Regions from separate parts of the Salinivibrio sp. ML323 genome, predicted to be linked through region 3. Evidence: predicted binding sites of a transcription regulator. Region 3 holds the regulator's gene; each other region holds the start of a gene.
What was found. Region 3 encodes MetJ, which represses methionine synthesis genes. Its sites were predicted from a motif close to TTAGACNTNTANANGTCTAA; they were not measured.
Positions count from the first base shown of each region.

Region 1: the regulator MetJ is predicted to act here: its motif matches at 1,183-1,202, upstream of metA (homoserine O-acetyltransferase MetA).
Region 2: the regulator MetJ is predicted to act here: its motif matches at 2,279-2,298, upstream of metK (methionine adenosyltransferase).
Region 4: the regulator MetJ is predicted to act here: its motif matches at 1,228-1,247, upstream of metH (methionine synthase).

Region 1 is NZ_MUES01000001.1:25-2,145, reverse strand. Features, by position in the region: gene BZG13_RS00030 (cation:proton antiporter) at 1-170, shown strand, start outside; gene metA (homoserine O-acetyltransferase MetA) at 216-1,163, opposite strand; rRNA gene rrf (5S ribosomal RNA) at 1,344-1,459, opposite strand; tRNA gene BZG13_RS00015 (tRNA-Thr) at 1,467-1,542, opposite strand; rRNA gene rrf (5S ribosomal RNA) at 1,740-1,855, opposite strand; partial or broken rRNA gene BZG13_RS00005 (23S ribosomal RNA) at 1,971-2,121, opposite strand, start outside.
Region 2 is NZ_MUES01000027.1:18,851-23,254, reverse strand. Features, by position in the region: gene rsmE (16S rRNA (uracil(1498)-N(3))-methyltransferase) at 1-355, opposite strand, end outside; gene BZG13_RS12650 (SprT family zinc-dependent metalloprotease) at 454-981, opposite strand; gene metK (methionine adenosyltransferase) at 1,053-2,207, opposite strand; gene epd (erythrose-4-phosphate dehydrogenase) at 2,516-3,520, shown strand; gene BZG13_RS12635 (phosphoglycerate kinase) at 3,593-4,404, shown strand, end outside.
Region 3 is NZ_MUES01000006.1:57,312-61,715, forward strand. Features, by position in the region: gene BZG13_RS06045 (bifunctional aspartate kinase/homoserine dehydrogenase II) at 1-449, opposite strand, end outside; gene metB (cystathionine gamma-synthase) at 511-1,677, opposite strand; gene metJ (met regulon transcriptional regulator MetJ) at 1,863-2,180, shown strand; gene BZG13_RS06060 (malic enzyme-like NAD(P)-binding protein) at 2,259-3,503, opposite strand; gene rpmE (50S ribosomal protein L31) at 3,762-3,977, opposite strand; gene priA (primosomal protein N') at 4,194-4,404, shown strand, end outside.
Region 4 is NZ_MUES01000001.1:2,150-6,553, forward strand. Features, by position in the region: gene BZG13_RS00030 (cation:proton antiporter) at 1-1,119, opposite strand, end outside; gene metH (methionine synthase) at 1,303-4,404, shown strand, end outside.

The DNA of each region.
Region 1 (2,121 bases), on a different contig from region 3:
CCGCTGGCATCATGGTGGTGCCGGAAAAAAATATCGATGTTCGCGAGCTGATCCTCATCATGACCTACGCGGTGGTGGTGTTTTCCATTTTGGTGCAAGGCTCAACCATGACAGGCATGGTTGATAAAGCAAACGCAGCACAAGACGAAATGGATACACATCAAACCTAAATCCACACAGCTCCCTAAGCAAAAGGCGTCCGCGGGCGCCTTTTTTTATTCATCCAGGGTAAAGTTAGACGCAGAGAAGGTATCCAAGTCGAAGGGCGTTTGCTGGTAAACACAATAGTTTAGCCAGTTGGCAAACAGTAAATGGCCATGGCTGCGCCAACTCACATACGGTGGCTGGGAAGGATCGTCATCCGGGTAATAATTAAGGGGGACAGCCGGCTCCATCCCTTCTTCTAAATCCCGATGATATTCATGATGCAAGCTATGAGAATCATACTCAGGGTGACCGGTGACAAACACATTGCGCTTATCTTTCGTCGCCGCCAGATAGGTACCCGCTTCATTAGAGGTTGCTAAGATGTCGAGATCCGTATGCTCTGCAAGATAGTTAGGCGAAAAATCCGCATAGCGCGAGTGGGGCGCTAAGAAACTATCATCAAAGCCGCGTAATAGCGGATGTTTGCATAAGTCAGCATTAATGTCGTGCTGATAGACACCCGATAACTTCTCCTTACGAGTTTTCTTTGGCAAGTCGTAAAGTAGCTTTAAGCCCGCTTGCGCGGCCCAACAGATATAGAGGGTTGAAGTAACGTGTTGGTGCGCCCAATTCATCACATCCTGTAAATGCTCCCAGTAAATCACATCCTCGAACTGTACCAACCCGAGTGGCGCGCCTGTCACGATAAGACCATCGAAATTACGTCCGCGAACGGCCTCAAACTGACGGTAGAAGGTATCGAGATGCTCGGTTGGCGTATTTTTGCTTGGCCGGTTATCTATCCGTAAAAGCTCAACATCCACTTGCAAAGGACTGTTAGAGAGTAGACGCATAAATTGCGTTTCCGTCTCGATTTTCTTTGGCATCAGGTTGAGCAGCAGCACCTTCAGCGGGCGGATGTTTTGACTCACCGCGCGCGTCTCGGTCATTACGAATATGTTTTCACGCCTTAGGATATTAGTCGCGGGGAGCTGATCCGGGATTTTAATCGGCATCACTGCCTCCTAGAGATGTTTAGACGTCCAGATATCTAATAACATAACCTAGTCACTGATTAAGCTCAAGCAGTGATCACCCTTAGACCAACATTGTTTTAAGCATAGGAGAAGACAGTATTGATAAGAGAGACAGAAACGAAAAAAGCCCTCCGCGAATGCGGAGGGCTTCAAAAAAGCTCTTGGCAGTGACCTACTCTCACATGGGGAGACCCCACACTACCATCGGCGCAGCAACGTTTCACTTCTGAGTTCGGCATGGGTTCAGGTGGTGCCGTTACGCTATGGCCGCCAAGAAAATTCTGGTGCTGATAGGCAGATTTGAACTGCCGACCTCACCCTTACCAAGGGTGCGCTCTACCAACTGAGCTATATCAGCGAAAACGCTTCATCAAAGTCTTACGTCAATCTGCTTTGATACTTAAATGTTTGCTAACTAAAGCCTAATACTAAGCTCTAATTAGATTATCTTGTTTGATGCGATGAGGATTTTGAATCGAGACGCGCAGTGTATGCCAATACATGAGCATCGCAGATATCAAAAGCATCGAGCTATCAACAAGATAAGCAATGAGAGCCTGGCGATGTCCTACTCTCACATGGGGAGACCCCACACTACCATCGGCGCTGCTTCGTTTCACTACTGAGTTCGGCATGGAGTCAGGTGGGTCCAAAGCGCTATGGTCGCCAAGCAAAATTTGGTGTGTCTTCACTTTTCAGTCAAAACACGTAATCTAGAAAGCTRTTCGTTCTCGCCACAATCAACTGGCTTATTTCAAGTCCGACCCAAAACCGCTTGGGTGTTGTATGGTTAAGCCKCACGGGCCATTAGTACAGGTTAGCTCAACGCCTCACAGCGCTTACACACCCTGCCTATCAACGTCGTCGTCTACGACAACCCTTTAGAGAGCTCGAAGCTCTAGGGATGACTCATCTCGGGGCCAGCTTCGCGCTTAGA
Region 2 (4,404 bases), on a different contig from region 3:
GCTTGACGCCGCAGCGAGCTGACAAAAGCGGGGTGATGGTATTCACGCCTAACTCGACCGACTTTTGAATGGTAAATTCCATCTTTTCGCCGCGCGAAATCACTTGGCCTAGTTCAAAGTCAAGTGGTGACTCGACACTGTATGATTCGCGAGCGGTAATGGTGGCAGACACCTGTTTTTTACTCACTTGTGTCAGTGTGGCAGGAAATTGCGCGCCGCTACCATCAAAGAGCAAAATGGGCTGCTCTGCCTGCATACGCAGGACGCGACCGAGATGGTTCGCCGCTTCATCGCTTAAGATCACCGTGCCTTGTTCGGGTAACGGTGCTGGGTGATAAATTCGAGGAATTCGCATTGTGCTCGTGTTCCATGTTCAAGTCGCCCTCAGTGTAACATGACCAAAGGGACGATAGGCTCTGTCACTACTATGGGGACGAGGGACGAAAAAGCAAACTATTCTGATCCTTCACCACTGCGTGTCAGTGGCTGTTGGCAGCGGTTGCAGCGATAGATGGCTTGGCCGCGTTGTATTTTATTGTGACGGCGAATGGATAAGGCGACAGGCCCGCAATCACAGTAGTAAGCAAAGGTTTTACCCTGCACGGCGCTGATATCAAGCTGGTGGGTGGTATTGGCAGGGGCGTTAAAGACCTGGTTCATCAACGAACGCCACTCAGGACCATGCGGCTTCACCCGACCGTATAACGCAAAGGTGACCAAATGACAGACTTCATGAGGGATCACTTCGTCAAAAAAGGTGTCGGGTGCTTGTTGCAAAAGAACAGGATTAAACCGGACGCGCCATTGGGCTGGATGCGCAGTACCGGCCGACTTGCCCCGCAGTGTAAAACCAACCACGGGGTAGGTCAGCTGGGTGTCCAATTGCTGGTTAGCCACATCAATACATTGCTGGGCGTGTGAGAGCGCTGCCTGTTGTAATGCATGAGCGGATTTTTCTGGGGTGTCATAAGCACAAGACATAAGTGGTCGTCCTTGCTGCGATCAAAAAAGGGAAGCCGAGGCTTCCCTTAAAAGCACTGAGTCGCCTAAGGTTACCCGAGCTTGGCAAAGTCGCGCAACAGCTCCGCTTTGTCGGTTTTCTCCCAAGGGAAGATGTCGCGACCAAAGTGGCCATACGCAGCCGTTTGCTTATAGATAGGCTGTAACAAATCCAGCATTTCTTGCAAACCATACGGACGTAAGTCGAAGTGCTCACGTACCGCTTTAATGATCACCGCTGGTGCGACTTTTTCAGTGCCGAAGGTCTCGACCATGATGGACGTCGGCTCGGCGACGCCAATCGCGTAAGACAGTTGAATTTCACAACGGTCGGCAAGGCCTGCGGCAACAATGTTTTTGGCCACATAGCGCGCGGCGTAAGCGGCAGAGCGATCCACTTTTGAGGGATCTTTTCCTGAGAACGCCCCGCCACCGTGACGGGCTGCCCCGCCATAGGTGTCAACAATGATCTTACGGCCTGTCAAACCACAATCGCCCATTGGCCCGCCAATCACAAACCGACCCGTTGGGTTAATGAAATACTTGGTGTCTTTGGTCAGCCATTCCGCCGGCAACACAGGCTTGATGATTTCTTCCATCACCGCCTCGCGCAGATCCTCGGTTGAAATACTGTCGCAATGCTGTGTGGAAAGTACGACGGCATCAATACCGGCAATTTTGCCGTTGTCATACGCAAAGGTGACCTGGCTTTTCGCATCTGGGCGTAACCAGTCTAAGGTGCCATCTTTGCGCACTTGCGCTTGGCGCTCCACCAAACGGTGTGAATAGGTAATAGGAGCAGGCATCAGCACATTGGTCTCATTGGTGGCAAAGCCAAACATGATCCCTTGGTCGCCAGCGCCCTGATCTTTCGGGTCGGCGCGATCAACCCCTTGGTTGATGTCTGGGGATTGTTTACCAATGGTATTCAATACCGCGCAAGAGTTGGCATCAAAGCCCATATCAGAGTGGATATAGCCAATATCTTGAACGGTTTGACGAGTAAGCTCTTCAATGTCGACCCAAGCCGAGGTCGTCACTTCCCCACCTACCATTACCATGCCAGTTTTAACATAGGTTTCGCAGGCGACGCGTGCTTTGGGGTCTTGCTCAAGGATGGCATCCAAAACAGCATCAGAAATCTGATCTGCGATTTTATCAGGATGGCCTTCAGAGACGGACTCTGAGGTAAACAGGTGCTTAGCCATGTGACACTCTCATTGATTATCAGGGAAACTGACGATACGTATTAACGCGCACCGCCGATCATCTCAGATGTTTTAACTTCTAGACGTCTATTTTATTCGCAATTGTGATAAACGCAAGTCAGATGATGCATATGGGGTTTATTAAAGTATAGCAAAGGCGAGCATTTAGGAGAGTTACCAAGCCTTAAGTCATCACAAGGCGAAAGGAGACAAAGCGTATACAGCTCTTGGTTGAGATCACACAACACGTGCGTCTTTTACGTGCTTGAGATACACTGTGCGTCATCGTTAAACGAGCACCGATGGACATGGCATTAAGAGTCGCAATTAATGGATTTGGTCGTATAGGGCGCAGTGTATTGCGAGCCCTGTATGAGAGTGGCAAGCACGATCGCATTCAAGTGGTCGCGATTAATGAGCTCGCAGAGCCAGAGGCGATGGCGCATCTGCTGCAATATGACTCAAGCCATGGTCGGTTCGGCTGGCCGGTTTCCTATAACCAAGAACACTTGTTTGTCGCCACCGACAGCATTCGTCTGCTTCACTTACCGGAACTTCAGCTTTTACCTTGGCGTGACCTTGATGTGGATATTGTCTTGGACTGCACGGGCAAATTTGGTACGCGTCAAGATGGGGAGGCCCATATTGCCGCGGGCGCTAAAAAAGTCCTTTTCTCTCACCCCGCCAGCCAAGACGTGGATAGAACCGTTATTTACGGGGTCAATCATGATGCATTGACCGCCGATGACCGCATTGTTTCCAATGGTTCTTGTACCACTAATTGTATCGTCCCGGTGATCAAAGCCTTGGACGAACACTTTGGGATTGAGTCCGGCACCATCACCACCATTCATTCTTCAATGAATGATCAGCAGGTGATTGATGCGTATCACTCTGATCTGCGCCGCACACGTACTGCCAGCCAGTCTATTATTCCAGTGGATACCAAACTCCATGTTGGAATTGGTAGGATTTTTCCGAAATTTTCTGACAAATTTGAGGCGATCTCGGTCCGTGTGCCGACGATAAACGTGACAGCGATGGATTTAAGTGTCACTGTACGTACTAAAGTGAAAGTTAATGACGTAAATCAAGCTCTGCAGACGGCATCTCGATGTACATTAGACGGTATACTGGATTATACCGAAGCGCCCTTGGTATCGATTGACTTTAACCACGACTCGCACAGCGCCATTGTCGATGGATCGCAAACACGGGTCAGTGATCACCAGCTGATTAAAACGCTGGTTTGGTGTGATAACGAGTGGGGCTTTGCCAACCGAATGTTAGATACCACACTTGCCATGGCGTAATAGACGCAAGCGTGGGTGGGGTGTTGCCCTGATTAAATCAGTTTCAATTTGCAACCTTATAGCGAGGACCATATGTCTGTAATTAAGATGACCGACTTAGATCTTGCCGGAAAGCGTGTGTTTATCCGTGCTGATCTGAACGTGCCTGTAAAAGACGGTAAAGTGACCTCTGATGCACGTATTTTGGCATCATTGCCTACGATTAAGCACTGCTTAGAAGCCGGTGCAAAAGTCATGGTGACCTCTCACCTCGGCCGCCCTGAAGAAGGCCAGCCTGAAGATCAGTATTCACTGCAGCCAGTAGTGAACTACCTAGATGACGCACTTGATTGTCAGGTCAGCCTCGCGAAAGACTATCTAGACGGCCTTGAGCTTAACGCCGGTGAGTTGGTGGTGCTTGAGAACGTTCGCTTCAACAAAGGCGAGAAGAAGAACGACGAAGCGCTGTCTAAAAAGTACGCGGCACTGTGCGATATTTTTGTGATGGACGCCTTTGGTACGGCGCACCGCGCCCAAGCCTCAACTCATGGTGTGGGCACGTATGCGCCTGTGGCTTGCGCTGGCCCATTGCTGGCTAACGAGCTTGAGGCATTAGGCAAAGCGATGGACAACCCGGCACGCCCAATGGTGGCGATTGTGGGTGGTTCAAAAGTGTCTACCAAGCTGACGGTACTGAAATCACTGTCAACCGTGGCAGACCAACTGGTTGTCGGTGGTGGTATCGCCAACACCTTTATCGCCGCTGACGGTCACAATGTTGGTAAGTCGCTGTATGAGGCGGACTTAGTCGACACGGCGAAATCCTTGATGGAAGAGTGCCATATTCCTGTTGCCACCGACGTGGCGTGTGCGAAGGCATTTGATGAAAACGCGGAAGCAGAGAT
Region 3 (4,404 bases):
GCCGCACGCTGATGCTGCTTCAATAACTGGGCCAACAGGCGCGCCGACCAGACCTCACCAAAACCTTGCACGTAAGCTTTGTCATTTTCACTCACGCCCTTATCGCCCAGCGACGCGATGGTGGCAATATCCGCATAAAGTGCATCCACTAGCTGTTGTTTTGTCTCTCCATCCACCAAGTTTTCAATCAAATCTTGCTGGAAGGCGCGCACCGTTTGTAAGGTCTCATGCGCCACTCGTCCATCCTTGTCTAATTGCGCCAACCACATGATCAGCTGGTTAGTGGTTTTTCCTGCCGCAGACACCACGATCAAGTCTTGCTGGCTCGCATGCGCGGTCAATACATCGACCACGCGGCGATAGCAATCAGGGCTCGCAAGGCTACTGCCACCAAACTTGTGTAATTGGCGTGGTGACTCTGGGGACGTTTCCATCGGTTGCGCATGCATGGCAAGGTCTCTCTTAATGTCTATCAATCTCGGTAAAACGGCGCGCACGGCGGCGCAGCCTCTATCGGGGGTTGTCCCCTAAACGGGCAAAAGCATTCGCCAAATCGGCGACCAAATCTTGCGCATCTTCTAATCCAATCGACAAGCGTAATAAGGTCGGCGAAATGCCGGCTTCTGCTTGCGCGGCGTCACTCATAGCTCGGTGCGTCATCGAGCCAGGGTGAGTGATCAAGCTTTCCACGCCCCCTAGCGATTCGGCCAGAGCAAATAACGAAAGGCCGTCAATAAACCGCGCCACACCAGCTTGGTCGGTCTCTAACTCTAGGCTCAGCATGCTACCAAACCCCGCTTGCTGACGCGCAGCAATTTGGTGACCAGGGTGAGAGGCCAACCCGGGATAGTATATTTTCCGCACCGCCGGCACCGTTTGTAGGTAGCTCAGTACCGCTTCAGTGTTGTGCTGGTGTTGTTTAACGCGCGCGCCCAGTGTACGCAACCCTCGCAATGTCATATAACTGTCAAAGGCATTGCCCGTCGCCCCTAGGCAATTTCCCCACCAAGCCAGTGTGTCTGCCAATTCATCCGTACGCGCGACCACCGCGCCACCGACAATATCGGAGTGACCATTAATAAACTTGGTGGTGGAATGGACCACCATATCCGCGCCCAGCGCAAACGGCTTTTGCAAGGCGGGCGATAAAAAGGTGTTATCCACCACCACCCGGGCCCCAACTTGATGGGCCTTTTGGCTTATTTCTGCGATATCGACCACGCGTAGAAGTGGATTAGATGGAGTTTCCACCAGCACCAACTTGGGCTGCTTAGCCAATGCCTGCGCCAACCCCTCATGGTCGGATTGATCGACAAAACTCACCTGCCAAATGCCTTGTTTGGCGCGTGATTCGAGCAAGCGATAGGTGCCGCCATAACAATCGTGCGGGGCGACGATATGATCACCCGCCTCCAATAGAGATAACACCAAGTTTATCGCCGACATGCCACAGTTAGTCACTACCGCACCCGCGCCCCCCTCTAAGTCAGTCAGCGCTTGTTCCAACTGCGCACGCGTTGGGTTGCCGCCTCGCGCGTAGTCGTAGGTAGGCACATCCCCCAGAGCCGGGAAACGGTAATTGGTCGATAAATACAAGGGAGGCACTACCGCATGGTGCTGGGTGTCGGTGCCAATCCCAGTGCGAACGGCGATGGTGTCGGTTTTTTTCTCTGTCATTATCTGTCCTTGCTAGTCTGTTTGCGCATGGTGGGCGTGATCCAGGCGTCATACTGCCACCTTACCCGTCGCTTTTTGGGACGTCAATACTTCTAGACGTCTACACTCCTTTGCATGTGGCGGTTAATATAGCTAAAATCTCCGCAGCATCATCCTGGGTATTCCTTAATCAAGATAGGTGAGACATGGCGCAGTGGAACGGCGACTACATTAATCCGTATGCCGAACATGGTAAAAAGAAAGAGCAGGTAAAGAAGATCACCGTCTCTATCCCATTAAAAGTACTAAAAATTCTTACTGATGAGCGCACTCGTCGTCAGGTGCAAAACCTGCGTCACGCGACCAACAGCGAGTTGTTGTGTGAGGCATTTCTTCATGCCTACACCGGTCAACCTCTGCCAACCGATGACGATATCCGTAAGGATAAACCCGACAGCATCCCCGCCGAAGCGCGTCGGATCATGAAAGAGCTGGGTATCGAATTCGACGATAGCGAATACTAAAAAAACCCGCCAACCGGCGGGTTTTTCATTACCTGCAGCATCGTGCTGTCTGCCACTTACGCATGACAACATGCCTCGCTACATCATATAGTTTTCTGGCATCTCGATACGAGCTACGCCGGTTTCGACGGCCGCCAGCGCCACTGCACGTGCTACTTTCGGCAACAAACGCGCGTCCATGGGCTTGGGAATGATGTAATCAGGACCAAAGCTGAGCGAAGACAAGCCGGCGGCGTCTAATACTGTTTGTGGCACCGGCTCTTTGGCCAAACTGCGAATGGCCTCGACCGCGGCCAGTTTCATCGCATCGTTAATTTCACTGGCACGCACATCCAATGCACCACGGAAAATAAACGGGAAACAAAGTACGTTATTGACCTGGTTGGGATAATCCGAACGCCCGGTTCCCATGATCAGATCATCCCGGACTTGATGTGCCACATCCGGGTGGATTTCAGGATCCGGATTCGAGCAGGCAAATATCACGGGCTTGTCTGCCATCAGCTTCAAGGCCTCTGGTGAGAGTAAGTCAGGGCCAGATACGCCAACGAACATGTCCGCGCCTTCAATCACATCTTCGAGGGTACGTTTATCGGTGTTATTGGCAAACAGCTGCTTGTATTTGTTGATATCATCACGACGCGTATGGATCACGCCTTTACGATCCAACATATAGATTTTTTCTCGCTGCGCACCACATTTTATTAATAGCTCCATACAGGCAACCGCGGCCGCGCCAGCACCCATGCACACCACCGTCGCCTCACGGATATCTTTGCCTTGTAGCTCGAGCGCGTTAAGCATGCCGGCAGCAGTCACGATGGCAGTACCGTGTTGGTCATCWTGCAATACAGGCACTTCGCACCGTGCAATCAGTTGTTTTTCAATTTCAAAACAATCAGGGGCTTTAATATCTTCGAGGTTGATACCGCCAAAGGTGTCAGCAATATTGGCCACGGTATCAACGAACTCATCGATAGTGCGGTGTTTCACTTCAATATCAATCGAGTCCAAACCGGCAAAACGCTTGAATAATAACGCTTTACCTTCCATGACGGGCTTAGAAGCCATCGGGCCTAAGTTCCCCAATCCCAAAATCGCGGTGCCGTTTGAGATCACCGCCACCATGTTGCCTTTACCCGTATAGCGGTAAACCGCATCTGCGTCTTGCGCTATCTCTCGCACCGGCTCAGCAACGCCAGGACTATACGCTAGGGCGAGATCCGCGGCCGAGTCGGCCGGTTTGCTCAATTCAACAGAAATTTTTCCGGGAGTAGGGTATGCATGATAATCCAGCGCTTGCTGGCGTTTATCGTCCGACATCTAGTGTTCCTAATTATTATCGTGAAGGGATAGATAACCAATATCGCCAGGGAAGCGTGAACGATATTAGCCAGACACTCGACAAACCACACAGGGAAGGTTTGCATTCGCATAAAGATGGTAACGCAGGGAGCAAACGTCCACCAGTGCTAACACGCATTCGCGATGATGCTCGGACCTGTTGCCCCAATACAAGGACGATACGATCAAAAAAAGGGACGCTGATGCGTCCCTTCTCTGTATTCGGTCAATAGCGGCTTATTTTTTGCTGCTAAGGGCACCGAAACGCTTCTTAAAGCGGTCAACACGGCCACCGGTATCAAGGATACGCTGCTTACCAGTGTAGAATGGGTGACACTTGTCACACACGTCTAGGTAGATGTCTTTGCCTAGGGTTGTGCTGAACGCGAATTCGTTACCGCAAGAGCATTTTGCTGTGACGGCTTTGTACTCTGGATGGATACCAGCTTTCATAGGGATAACCTCATCTTGAAGGCCGTGTCGCTCTCCCGATCCTAAGCCGGGCACCACACGTCGTTAACAAACATTTTCTAAGGCGCGCAATTCTAATCAAGCGCCCTCTTTTTCGCAACTTTTTTGTGCAATCATAGCGCCAGCTGAAAGGCATCAAGGCTTTGCCAACGTGTGGCTAACCGTTACACTGAGATTCCTTCTGGCCAATAAGATGTTGTGATGGAACAGTTTGCTCAGGTAGCGTTGCCTGTCCCTTTGCCGAAAACCTTTGATTACCGTATCGCAGACGATCAGCACCCGGTCGTCGGCGGGCGCGTCAAGGTGCCGTTTGGACGCCAGCATAAAGTCGGCATCGTTACCGGCTTGTCGTCCACGGCCAGTGTGGAAACCAGCCAACTCAAAGCAATTGATACCGTACTCGACGCGC
Region 4 (4,404 bases), on a different contig from region 3:
GGCCATCGCCATCGCCAGTGCGAGACCGCCACGTAACCCACCCCAGCTTAATATACGCACCGCCCAAGGGTTATAAGAACGAAAGCGGTTGAAACCGAGATAGCACATTTTCACGCTAATAAAACGGGCGAGAAGCACAATAGGAACCACCGCCGCCATAATGATCCAGTCTTCTTTATGGAAACTGATTTGCAGCAAGCTAACCCCGATGAGGAGAAAGAGTAGGCTGTTAAGAAATTCATCGACTAATTCCCAGAAGTGGTCGAGGTGATCTTCACTTTCTTTGGAAAAGCCAATAAAGCGGGTCCAGTTACCGATCATGATCCCCGATACCACCATTGCCAGCGGGCCAGAGACATGCAGCATATCGGCCAAGACATAGCCAGCGCTGGGGATAGCCAGCGTTAATAGCAATTCCATCGAGTGATCGTTAGTGGCACAAATCAAGCGATGGAAAAGATAGCCCAGCACTAGGCCATATAAAACCCCGCCAACGGCTTCTTGTAAAAACAAGGCAATGGTACCGCCCACCGTCGGGTTGTTGTCGCCAAAGGCTAGGGTAAAAAGGGTCACAAAGATCACGATACCCACACCATCATTGAATAATGACTCTCCCTCAATTTGTGTGGTGATCCGCGTCGGTGCTTGCAGCTTTTTGACGATAGCAAGCACAGCGATGGGGTCGGTGGGCGATATCAGCGCGCCAAATAACAGGCAGTAGAGGAAATCAAAGGGGATGCCAATCAGTTGAAACACGCCCCAGATACCGGAGCCGATTAACAACACAGAGACCAATAGCCCGCCGATCACCAGGGTTGTGATCTCCCACTTTTGGTCGGAGAAAGAGGGAAGCTTGACGCCAATCCCCCCTGCGAAGAGCAAAAAGCCGAGGACGCCTTTGAGCAAAAACGTATCAAAGTGGATATCTGTCAGTATTTGCTCGGCCATGGCTTTTAGTGGAATTGCTTGGTATTGACCGGCGATCACTATCAGCAAAGACAGTAGGAGCGAGCTGGCGGTGATGGCGATCGTGGTTTGTACTCGGCTGATTTTACTATTAATAAAAGCGATAAAGATGGCTGCAGCAGCCATAAAGCTGAGGATTGCGTAGGTTGACATGCCGCTTCCTAGTGCAATGAGGGAATGAAAAAGTGTGTCGAAATATTAATAGAAATCGCTTTCAAAACGAACAGCTGAATTGAAATAGATCAAAATAAATTGTTATTTATAGACGTCTAGATTTCCATTTCCGCTGTGGTAGGATGAAATGACTGCAACGAGGAAGATGATAAGCGTAATAGTATGGACCGACTAACACAGCAACTGCGCGACCGTATTCTAGTGATCGATGGTGGCATGGGCACCATGATCCAAGGTTTGGCACTGAGCGAAGCCGATTATCGTGGCCAACGTTTTAAAGATTGGCACTGTGATGTGAAAGGCAATAACGATCTCTTGGTGCTGACGCAGCCTGATAAGATCGCTTCGCTACACAGTGATTATCTGGCGGCGGGCGCGGACATTATTGAAACCAACACCTTTAACGCCACCCAAATCGCGATGGCTGATTACGACATGCAGGCGCTGAGTGCGGAAATCAACGGCGCGGCAGCCCGGCTTGCGCGTGAGGTTGCTGATTCGTGGACGGCGAAAACGCCGGATAAACCCCGTTTTGTCGCGGGCGTGTTAGGGCCGACGAACCGAACGTGTTCAATCTCTCCAGACGTGAATGACCCGGGCTTTCGCAATGTCAGCTTTGATCAGTTAGTCGACGTGTATGCCGAGTCCACCGAAGCGCTCATTGACGGCGGTGTTGATATCATCATGTTGGAGACCATTTTTGATACCTTGAATGCCAAAGCATGCGCGTTTGCGGTTGAAAAGGTCTTTGATGCCCGCGGTTTTCGCTTACCCATTATGATCTCCGGCACCATCACTGATGCGTCTGGACGCACCTTATCCGGACAAACCACCGCCGCTTTTTATCACTCGTTGCGTCATGTTGAGCCACTGTCGTTTGGCTTAAACTGCGCACTTGGGCCAGCTGAATTGCGCCAGTATGTCAAAGAGCTGAGCGATATTTGTGAGGGCTTTGTCTCCGTCCACCCCAATGCGGGGTTGCCCAACGCCTTTGGCGAGTATGAGCTTTCTCCCGAAGAGATGGCGACACACATTGATGAGTGGGCGGCGTCTGGCTTTATCAACTTGGTCGGGGGGTGCTGTGGCACTACGCCCGAACATATTCAAGCGATTAGCGACGCGGTGAAGCAACATGCGCCACGCGCGCTTCCTGATCATCCTGTGGCATGCCGTTTGTCTGGGCTCGAGCCCCTGACCATTAATGCTGATAGCTTGTTCGTCAACGTGGGGGAGCGCACCAATGTCACCGGCTCAGCACGCTTTAAACGCTTAATCGTTGAAGAGCAATATGACGAAGCGCTTGAAGTGGCATTGCAGCAAGTGGAGAACGGCGCCCAAATCATCGATATCAATATGGATGAGGGCATGTTGGATGCCGAAAAGGCCATGGTGCGATTTCTCAACCTTTGCGCGGGGGAGCCGGATATTGCCCGTGTGCCTGTGATGATTGATTCCTCCAAATGGGAGGTGATTGAAGCTGGCCTCAAGTGCATTCAAGGTAAAGGCATCGTCAACTCTATTTCGCTCAAAGAAGGAGAAGAAGCCTTTCTACACCAAGCACGTTTAGTCCGTCGCTATGGCGCGGCAGTGATCGTGATGGCGTTTGATGAGCAAGGACAGGCTGATACCCAGGCGCGGAAAGTGGAAATCTGTACGCGGGCCTATCACCTTCTGGTCGAGCAAGTTGGCTTTCCACCGGAAGACATTATTTTCGATCCTAATATTTTTGCGGTTGCCACCGGCATTGATGAGCACAATAACTACGCGGTTGATTTCATCAACGCCGTGGCCGACATTAAACAAACTCTGCCGCATGCCATGATCTCGGGCGGCGTCTCAAATGTGTCGTTTTCGTTTCGAGGCAACAATCCCGTCCGTGAGGCTATTCATGCGGTGTTTTTGTATCACTGCATCAAAAATGGCATGGACATGGGGATCGTCAATGCCGGTCAATTGGCGATTTATGATGATTTATCCGAGTCTTTGCGCCTAGCAGTGGAAGATGTGGTTCTCAACAAAGACGATGGGGCGACAGAGCGTTTGCTGGACATCGCCGACAGCTATCGCGATAGCGGGGAGAGCGAGGTCGCAGAAACCGCAGAGTGGCGTAGTTGGCCAGTGGAAAAGCGCCTTGAACATGCACTGGTCAAAGGCATTACCGAGTTTATTGTTGAAGATACCGAGCTGGCTCGCGCCGCGGCAAGTAAACCTCTAGAAGTGATTGAAGGCCCGTTGATGGCAGGCATGAACGTGGTCGGGGATTTGTTTGGTGAAGGCAAGATGTTCCTGCCACAAGTGGTGAAGTCGGCACGGGTGATGAAGCAGGCGGTGGCTTACCTTGAGCCCTACATCAATGCTGAAAAGCAGCAAGGACAGACCAATGGCAAGATCTTGCTCGCCACGGTCAAAGGGGATGTGCATGACATTGGCAAAAACATTGTTGGTGTGGTGCTGCAATGTAATAACTTCGAGATTATTGATCTCGGCGTGATGGTGCCGACCGATAAAATCCTGTCGGTGGCGCGAGAAGAAAACGTCGATATTATTGGTCTATCTGGCCTGATTACCCCATCGTTAGATGAGATGGTGAACGTGGCGAAAGAGATGGAGCGCCAAGGATTTGATATTCCTCTACTTATTGGCGGCGCGACCACGTCCAAAGCCCATACCGCGGTGAAAATTGAGCAGCATTACCATGCGCCCGTGGTCTATGTGCCCAACGCGTCACGTGCGGTGGGGGTATGCTCATCGTTATTATCCGAGACGCAGCGACCGGATTTTGTAGCCCGTTTAGCTAAAGACTATGCCGCTGTACGTGAGCAGCACCAGCGTAAAACCCCGCGCACGGCACCGGTGTCCCTTGAGCAGGCGCGCGACAATAAGTGGCAAACGGATTGGACAAACTATGTGCCTCCGCAACCGGCGAAGCCGGGCGTCCATGTGTACGATGATGTCTCGATAGCAACCTTACGTCAGTATATCGACTGGACACCCTTCTTTATGACTTGGTCACTTAGTGGCAAATTCCCGGCGATTTTGGATCACGAACTGGTGGGTGAGGAAGCGCGTCGTTTGTACCAGGACGCCAATGCTTGGCTCGATCGTTTCGAGGCAGAAGGCTTGGTGGCGGCAAAAGGGGTGTGTGGCCTCTTTCCTGCCAATAGCATTGATGATGATATTGAGGTCTATGAGGATGGGTCTCGCCAAGCGACGCTCACTATACTGAACCACTTGCGCCAGCAAACGAAAAAGCCACGTGGTGCC